DNA from 3 places in the Staphylococcus debuckii genome. Region 1 is predicted to be linked to each of the others. Evidence: riboswitches for the same ligand, from Rfam matches in the RefSeq annotation. Region 1 holds a riboswitch; each other region holds the start of a gene.

Evidence for each region. A riboswitch is a leader RNA that binds a small molecule or an ion and turns the genes downstream of it on or off. The one in region 1 is predicted to bind S-adenosylmethionine.
Region 2: linked by a shared signal. The riboswitch ahead of CNQ82_RS06855 (O-acetylhomoserine aminocarboxypropyltransferase/cysteine synthase family protein) and the one ahead of metK (methionine adenosyltransferase) in region 1 are both predicted to bind S-adenosylmethionine.
Region 3: linked by a shared signal. The riboswitch ahead of CNQ82_RS02550 (methionine ABC transporter ATP-binding protein) and the one ahead of metK (methionine adenosyltransferase) in region 1 are both predicted to bind S-adenosylmethionine.

The regions. Positions count from the first base shown of each region.
Region 1 is NZ_CP033460.1:1,854,466-1,857,667, forward strand. It holds gene metK (methionine adenosyltransferase) at 63-1,259, opposite strand; SAM riboswitch class I at 1,368-1,483, opposite strand; gene pckA (phosphoenolpyruvate carboxykinase (ATP)) at 1,646-3,202, shown strand, end outside.
Region 2 is NZ_CP033460.1:1,466,200-1,469,401, forward strand. It holds gene mprF (bifunctional lysylphosphatidylglycerol flippase/synthetase MprF) at 1-1,457, shown strand, start outside; SAM riboswitch class I at 1,632-1,729, shown strand; gene CNQ82_RS06855 (O-acetylhomoserine aminocarboxypropyltransferase/cysteine synthase family protein) at 1,791-3,071, shown strand; gene CNQ82_RS06860 (homoserine O-acetyltransferase/O-succinyltransferase family protein) at 3,073-3,202, shown strand, end outside.
Region 3 is NZ_CP033460.1:573,006-576,207, reverse strand. It holds gene gmpC (dipeptide ABC transporter glycylmethionine-binding lipoprotein) at 1-215, opposite strand, end outside; gene CNQ82_RS02555 (methionine ABC transporter permease) at 240-899, opposite strand; gene CNQ82_RS02550 (methionine ABC transporter ATP-binding protein) at 901-1,917, opposite strand; SAM riboswitch class I at 2,034-2,147, opposite strand; gene CNQ82_RS02545 (YSIRK-type signal peptide-containing protein) at 2,393-3,202, opposite strand, start outside.

The DNA of each region.
Region 1 (3,202 bases):
TTATAAAGGAAAGTTTCGATTCTATCGATAATAATCCTGAATTTCATACAAAAATCGCAGAATTATGCTTGGACCGCTTCTTTCAATACATCCACTTTGTCTACACGTTCCCAAGGCAATGCGATGTCTGTACGGCCGAAATGGCCATAAGCCGCCGTTTGTTTGTATATCGGACGTTTTAAATCCAACATTTTAATGATACCTGCTGGACGTAAATCAAAATTATCACGGACCGCTTCTACTAGTTTGCCTTCAGAAACTTTTCCAGTTCCAAATGTATCTATAGAAATTGAAACAGGTTCCGCTACACCGATAGCATAAGCAAGTTGGACTTCACATTTATCAGCTAATCCTGCTGCTACAATATTTTTAGCCACATAGCGTGCTGCATAAGCTGCTGAACGGTCTACTTTTGTTGGATCTTTACCGCTGAAACAACCGCCGCCGTGACGTGCAAAACCACCATAAGTATCAACAATAATTTTACGACCAGTCAAGCCTGCATCACCTTGTGGTCCGCCGATAACAAAGCGGCCTGTTGGATTAATGAAGAACTTAGTTTCATCATCTAATAATGATGAAGGTACAATCGGGTCGATAACATGTTTGCGGATATCCTCTTGGATTTGATCTAATGTGATTTCTTCAGCATGTTGTGTTGAAATAACAATAGTATCAATTCTGATTGGTTTATCATTTTCATCGTATTCTACTGTAACTTGCACTTTTCCATCAGGACGCAAGTATTTTAACGTGCCATCTTTACGCACATCTGACAAACGTTTCGCAAGTTGGTGTGAAAAGAAAATAGGTGTCGGCATATACGTATCAGTTTCGTTTGTAGCGTAACCGAACATTAAACCTTGGTCCCCTGCACCTGTAGCTTCAATTTCTTCTTCGCTGATTTCATTTCTATATTCTAAAGCGCGGTCTACTGCTTGCGCAATATCAGGAGATTGTTCATCAATTGCTGACATCACAGCCATTGTTTGGTTGTCATAGCCGTATTTTGCTCTTGTATAACCAATTTCTTCAACTGTATCTCTTACTACTTTTGGAAAATCAACATAAGTGGAAGTAGAGATTTCCCCGACAATCATAGCCATTCCCGTAGTGACTACTGTCTCACATGCCACCCGCGCATCTGGATCTTTCTTTAATAATTCATCCAAAATAGCATCTGAAATTTGGTCTGCTATTTTATCAGGATGTCCTTCTGTAACAGATTCTGACGTAAATAATCTTCTATTATTCGACATAACTGACTCCTTTTGATTTTAATTACGAAAACTCTCTATCTATGAGCTCAAATTAAAAAGGGCTTCCACTATATATACATAGAGAGAAAGCCCTTTGACGTCCTTTCGCTCTTATCGTTCAAACGTCTTATCTGACATTTGCAAACGGTTTGGCACCTTTCTCCAATAAGGAGAGGTTGCTGGGCTTCGTTGGGTCCATGTCCCTCCGCCACTCAGGATAAGAGAATCCGTTACAAATAATACTACCCAAACAAAATAAAATTGTCAATTACACGAATTGTTTTTTCATAAATCCGATGTGGAATAATGGATATAGTATGTTATACTATAAAAATGTAAAGGCTTACAATTACATTAATACTTACGCGCTGGAGGGGTTTTTAAAAATGGCAGTAGATGCACAAACAAATTTAAAAAAGTTGAATCATTTGATTGAAAAACCATCATCATTATTTCAACTTACAAAAACGCAACTTTACAACAAGATTTTAGACAATAATGAAGGCGAACTCACAGAACTAGGAGCAATCAATCAATTGACAGGCCAATATACAGGTCGTTCTCCTAAAGATAAATTTATTGTAAACGAACCTTCTTACAGAGATGCAATTGACTGGGGCTCAGTAAACCAACCTATCGAAGAAGAAAAATTCCTTAGATTGTATGATAAAGTTCTAGATTACTTAGACCAAAAAGACGAATTATACGTCTTCAATGGTTACGCAGGAAGTGACCAAGATACTCAATTACGTTTAACAGTAGTCAACGAAATGGCTTGGCACAATTTATTCGCACATAACATGTTTATCCGCCCTTCTTCTAAGGATGAAGCAGAAAAAATTAAAGCGAACTTTACAATTGTTTCTGCGCCTCACTTCAAAGCAAACCCTGAAGAAGATGGCACAGCTTCTGAAACTTTCGTTATCATTTCTTTCAAACACCGTATTATCCTTATCGGTGGAACAGAATATGCTGGAGAAATGAAGAAAGGTATCTTCTCAGTAATGAACTATTTATTACCTCAACAAGATATCATGAGTATGCACTGCTCCGCTAACGTGGGTGAAAAAGGCGACGTTGCATTATTCTTCGGATTATCTGGAACAGGTAAAACAACTTTATCAGCAGCTCCAGATCGTAAATTAATCGGTGATGATGAACACGGCTGGAATAAAAATGGTATTTTCAACATTGAAGGCGGCTGCTATGCGAAAGCCATCAATCTTTCAAAAGCAAAAGAACCTCAAATTTATGATGCAATCCGTTATGGTACAATCTTAGAAAATGTTGTAGTCGAAGAAGATGGAAACGTTGATTTCGATGACAATAAATATACTGAAAACACACGTGCAGCATACCCTATCGACTATATTGATAATATTGCTAAACCATCTAAAGCAGCGCATCCGAATACAATCGTATTCTTAACAGCTGATGCATTCGGCGTATTGCCTCCAATTTCTAAATTAACAAAAGAACAAGCGTTGTATCATTTCTTAAGTGGATTCACTTCTAAATTAGCAGGTACTGAACGTGGTATCACTGAGCCTGTACCATCATTCTCTACATGCTTCGGTGCACCATTCTTGCCATTAAATCCTAAGAAATATGCTGAATTACTTGGACAATTGATTGATAAACATGATGTTGAAGTATATTTAGTAAATACAGGCTGGACTGGCGGAAAATACGGCGTAGGTCGTCGTATCAGCTTAAAATATACTCGTCGCATGGTTGATGCAGCTATTAAAGGCGAATTGAAAAATGCAGAATTCGAACAAGATGAAGTATTCGGTTTGAATGTGCCTAAAGACATTGAAGACGTACCGAAATCTATCTTACAACCAATCAATGCATGGAGTAATCAAGATGCTTACCGCGAACAAGCACAAGATTTAATCTCTCGCTTTGTAGAAAACTTCAAAAAATTCGGTGAAGATAGT
Region 2 (3,202 bases), 390 kb from region 1:
TTTATGATGGATTATACGATCCTAATCACATGTTTTATTATATTATTGTGACGATTCATACGAGTGCTTGTTTGATTTTAATGTTGAATGTACGAGGAATTTTTAAACAAAGCAGACGTGCCATTTTATTTGCTTTATTTGCGATTATTATCATTTTTGCGATTACCTTGTATATGAATACATCGGTATTGCTGATGTTTTGGCTAGTAGTTCTATTCGCATTGTTGGTTTATTCATTCAACAAAACAACGATTTTGAAACGACCACTTCGACTGCGTCATATTGTCGCTATGTTTTTTGTCAGTGCAGGTATGCTGATTTTAAATCATTATATTATTAAATTAGTGTTGAATGCGTTAGATGCATACAAGATGGAATTAGATAATTCGCTCCTACGTTATTATTTATGGTTGACGACACTCGTCATTTTCATCCTTGTGGCATTTATTGTCTGGTTATTTGAACAAGCATATTCTAAAGAGCGCCCGAAACCGGATTTCGAACGTTGTACAGAGATTATCCAGCAATACGGCGGCAACTATTTAAGCCACCTTATCTATAGTGGCGATAAAGAAGTATTTATGGATGAATCTGAAGAAGCATTTGTGATGTACCGCTACAAATCCAATGCTTTAGTTGTACTTGGAGATCCTATCGGTAACCCGGCACGTTTCCACCATTTATTAGAGACAATTTATGATTATGCAGTGAAGATGGGCTATGAAGTGATTTTCTATCAAGCGAGCGATCGTTATATGCCGTTGTATCATGATTTCGGTAATCAGTTCTTTAAATTAGGGGAAGAAGCGGTAATTGATTTAACGACCTTTACGACTTCAGGTAAGAAACGCAGAGGCTTCAGAGCAACATTGAATAAAATTGCTGATCAAGAGATCCAATTTGAAATTATAGAACCACCATTTTCACCGGAATTGATGAAACAATTGAAACAGGTCAGTGATGCATGGCTGGATGGAAAAAATGAAATGCATTTTTCAGTCGGCCAATTTACAGACAACTATGTCTCTAAAGCCCCGGTCGGTATCTTAAAAGAAAAAGACGGTAGAATTATTGCGTTCAGTACTTTAATGCCGACGCATTATAATGATTCATTCTCTGTAGACCTTATCCGTTGGCTCCCTGATGTTGATTTACCATTGATGGATGGTTTATACCTTCATATGTTGTTATGGGGCCAAGAACATGATTATAAAGCGTTCAACATGGGAATGGCGACATTATCTAATGTTGGACAGACGGAGTTCTCTTACTTGAATGAACGTATCGCAGGACGCATATTCGAAAACTTCAACAATTTATATCGCTTCCGCGGATTGAGACAATATAAAGAAAAGTTTAAACCTCACTGGGAACCAAGATACTTAGTATATTCTAGACATAGTTCCTTATGGCAGAATATGTTGAAAGTACTGCGTGTTATTCGTTCTAAACAATAGCATATGGAAAAGGAAACCTGATTGTCTGAAAGCTAGGCAATCGGGTTTTTATTTTTAAAGAGAGTACTGGGACAGTGTTTTTCAGCAAGCAAAGTCTAAATTAATTTCTGAAAAATGAGAATAGTCTGTTGACAAGGAGAAAGAATAGTTTTATACTCTGATTAAATTATATAAAACTTATCCAGAATGGTGGAGGGACTGGCCCGACGATACCAGGCAACCTATTTAAGTTAGGTGCTAATTCCAGCAGGTGAAGACCTGAAAGATAAGAAGTTTTGAGTCTATCTTTTCAGGTAGGCTTATTTTTTATGTTAAATAAGGGGGAAATAGAACATGACAAACGATTTTAAATTTGAAACATTGCAATTACACGCAGGACAGGAGGTAGATCCTACTTCGAATTCGAGAGCAGTACCCATTTATCAAACGACATCTTTCACATTCGATGATACACAACATGCGGCAGATTTATTCGGTTTAAACGCATTAGGCAATATTTATTCTCGCTTGACGAATCCGACCGTGGCTGTCTTTGAAACACGTGTTGCGGAATTGGAAGGCGGTGTTGCAGGGGTAGCAGTGGGTTCTGGTATGGCGGCTATTACGTATGCTGTACAAACAGTAGCTGAAGCAGGAGATCACATTGTAGCAAGCTCTACTTTATATGGTGGTACTTATACTTTATTCAGTCATACTTTGCCTAAGTATGGTATTGATGTTTCTATTGTCGACAGCAAGAACTTTGATGAAGTTAAAAATGCTATTAAAGATAATACTAAAGCGATTTATATTGAAACAATCGGCAATCCTGAAGGTAATGTAGAAGATGTAGAGAAATTAGCAGAAATTGCGCATGAAGCGGGAATTCCATTAATCGTGGATAACACTTTTGCTTCTCCATATTTATTCAGACCATTAGAACATGGCGCGAATATCGTGGTACATTCGGCGACTAAATTTATTGGCGGACATGGGACTTCTATGGGAGGCGTCGTAGTAGATGGCGGCAACTTCGATTGGAAACAAAATGACAAGTTCCCTGGTTTGACTGAACCTGATGCATCTTATCATGATTTAGTATTTGCGGATGCCTTTGGAGAAGCTGCTTTAGCGTTCAAAATCAGAACGACGTTATTACGTGACACAGGTGCTTGTCTGTCTCCTTTAAATGCTTTCTTACTCCTTCAAGGATTAGAAACATTATCTTTAAGAATGGAACGTCATGTTGAGAATGCTGAAAAGGTTGCTAAGTTCTTAGATAATCACGACAAAGTAGAATGGGTGAAATATGCGGGTCTTCCTTCTAGTGAGTACTATGATTTGAAAGAAAAATATCTTCCTAAAGGTGCATGTTCTATTTTCACTTTCGGTGTTAAAGGCGGTTATGAGGCAGGCATTAAATTTATCGAGTCGTTAGAATTATTCTCATTGCTTGCGAATGTAGGCGATGCTAAATCATTAGTGATTCATCCGGCTTCTACGACACATGCTCAATTAACTCCAGAAGAACAATTGACTGCGGGTATTACTCCTGAAACGATTCGTATTTCTGTAGGTCTTGAACATATTGATGATATCATTAATGACTTGGAAAAAGGATTAGACGCGATTTAACATGTTATTTACGAATAAAATTCCTATACTGCCTATACTACAAGAGGAGCACATCGAGTTTGCAAAACAAAGAATCAACGATGGTTTAAATCTCTTGATTGTTAATTTAATGCCGGTAAAAGAAGATGCAG
Region 3 (3,202 bases), 1.3 Mb from region 1:
CCATCGTTTAGCGCCTTGTTCGGTACGTTGTAATCAGAGAATTTCTTGATTTCAACGTTGATTCCATCTTTCTTCGCCAGTTCTTTCACTTTATCCCATACCTTTGTATCATCTGATGCGACCCCTACTGTGACGGTCTTATCATCTTTCTTATTGCCGCCGCAAGCCGCAAGTACTACGACTAATGCCATTAATAATACTAATAACTTTTTCATATCCTAAAAAACCCCTTTGTGTGATTAATTTCTGCGAATCTTCTTAGCCAAAACATTCCCGAGAGATTGAATCAGCTGAACCATAATGACTAAAATAACTACTGTAATAACAATGACGATAGTATCAAAACGTTGGTAACCATAAGCTAAGGCCAAGTCACCAATACCGCCGCCACCTACTGCACCGGCCATAGCTGTTGAACCAATCAAACCGATGATTGCAGTAGTAATCGCTAAGATTAATGATCCTAAAGCTTCTGGCATTAAGAAGTAGCGAATAATTTGGAACGGTGAGGCGCCCATTGCATTCGCTGCTTCGATAACCCCTGCGTCTACTTCCAATAATGAATTTTCAACGAGACGCGCAATGTAAGGTGCTACGTATACCGTTAAAGGTACAATCGCCGCTGCTGTACCGATGGATGTCCCTACGATTAATTTAGTAAACGGTACAATCGCAATTAACAAAATAATGAATGGAATCGAACGAAAAATGTTAATAATCGGATTTAAGATATGATAGATTGCTACATTTTCCCAAATACCATTTTTCTTCGTCACTACTAGTAAGATGCCTAAAGGAATCCCAATTAATGCACCAATCACTAGTGAAATTGAAACCATCAATAACGTTTGATAGAGTGCTTCCCATAATTGCGACGAGTCTAAAGATGAACCAAGCATATTATCCAACCTCCTCATATTCGATGTGATGTTGTTTCAAGTAATCATATGCGCGTTGTTTCTCTTCGTCAGTGCCTTTAATACGTAATGTCAAATAACCGACTGAAGTATCTTGAATATCCGACATCGAAGCATAAATGACGTTCACTCCTAAATTAAAGTCTTTAATCAATGTTTGGATCACAGATAAGCCTAATTGAGCACCTTCCATATAAACTTTCACATCTTGATAATTGGCATCTGTCGGTAATTGATGAATCATCTTCTCACTGATGTCTGTGCTGATAACTGTAGAAACGAAGTTCTTCGCCGTTTCGGTTTTCGGGTGACTGAAGACATCTAAGACAGTGCCTTTTTCAATGACGCGCCCTTGTTCCATAACGGCAACTTTATCGCAAATCTTTTGAATGACACTCATCTCGTGAGTAATCAATAAAATCGTTACTTCAAATGTTTCATTCACTCGCTTTAAGAGTCGCAAGATAGAGTCCGTAGTAGCTGGATCGAGTGCACTTGTAGCTTCATCACACAATAAAATTTGAGGATCTGTGACAAGTGCTCTGGCGATGGCTACTCTTTGTTTTTGACCACCAGAAAGTTCATTCGGATATTGTGAGCCTTTATCTCCAAGTCCGACGAACTCTAACATTTCATCTACTTTCTCTTTTATGTATTTTTTACTCTTGCCTTCCAAAATCAGCGGCATTGCCACATTATTAAATACCGTTTTAGAATTCAGCAAGTTGAAATGCTGGAATATCATACCAATATTCTTCTTAACTTTACGCAATTCTTTCTTGCTGTATTGATTTATTTGATGTCCATCGACAACGACTTCACCAGATGTTACATTCTCAAGCTTATTTACCAAACGGATTAAAGTACTCTTACCTGCACCGCTGTAGCCAATAACACCATAGATTTCTTGTCGTTCAACAGTAAAGCTGACATCCTTTAAAGCTTGAATTTCTGTTGAGCGCTTATGGAATGTTTTACTCACATCCTTGAACTCAATCATAGGTTAGTCCCCCTCTGATAGTTTGAAATGAATGAATTTTGCCTCTATTTTGACTTTTATTTTGAAAAATAAAAATTCCGGGGACAATGAAACAAGTCCTCGGAATAATTTGGCTCGTCTCATCTTTACAGCATTTGCTGTAGGAATTGGCACAGTAATCGAATAGTTACGATTTCGATCCTGCTGCCGAGGTTTCATAGGGCCTGTCCCTCCACCTCTCTGGATAAGAGTTATGTATTCAGTTCATTTATATTTCATATATTACATTACTGAGTGAAAAAGTCAACATTAATTTTTAGAAAATTGTTAATTTCAACTTAATTCTAAACACTAGAGCTAGTAAGCGTTTGCAACTTTTCAACTCAATAGTAAAGCTATTCAAAATCAGTTCATTTACTCGTTTTCTTTTTCTCTTTTCAAAATTAAAAAAGAACCAGGCACGGTGGCCTGGCTCTTAATTTGAAGAAAACTTTATTTATTTTTGATTTTTACGACGTTTCATGCCGAACATCATTGCAGTTCCTAAGCCAGCAAAGATAGTACCATAAAGCATTGGTGCTGTATCGTTAGCGCCTGTATTTGGTAATACTTTTGCTTTTGGTTGATTTTGTTCTGGTTTCGCTTTGCTTGGTTGAGTAGCTACTTTATTTGGTGTTGAAACTTTCGTAGTTGTTTTTACTTCTGGTTGATGATTTGGTTCTGGGTTTCCAACTTTATGACCACCGTCATGGTTTACAACAGGTGTGTGAGTGCCTGTTACTGGTGGAGTTGGTCGAGAATTACTTGGTGTTGTATTTTGATTTGGTACAAGCGGCGTGTTAGTTTGTCCACCATCGTTCGGTGATTTACCTGGATGATTTGGTCCACTTGGTGTCGGTGTCACTGGTTGATTCGGTACAACAGGTGTTGCTGGCACTAATGGAATCATTGGAATCGTAACTTTTGGTGTTTCAGGTTTATGACAAGGTACGATAATTTTAGTTTTATTTGCACATTGCAATACTACGTTACCTTTCACATCGTGGTTATATCCAATAATCACAACTGCATTACCATTTTCATCGCATGGAATTTCGATACGTTGACCATCGCTAAATACAATAATGTTTGTATTATATTGATCAATGTAATTATTCACGATATAAACAGGTGCTGTTGGTTGAGCATCTCTGCCATCACGTCCATCGCGTCCGTCTCTACCATCTCTACCGTCTCTACCATTAATACCGTCACGTCCGTCTTTACCTTTCATGACTGTAATTGTATTGCCATCGCTAAATTCTAC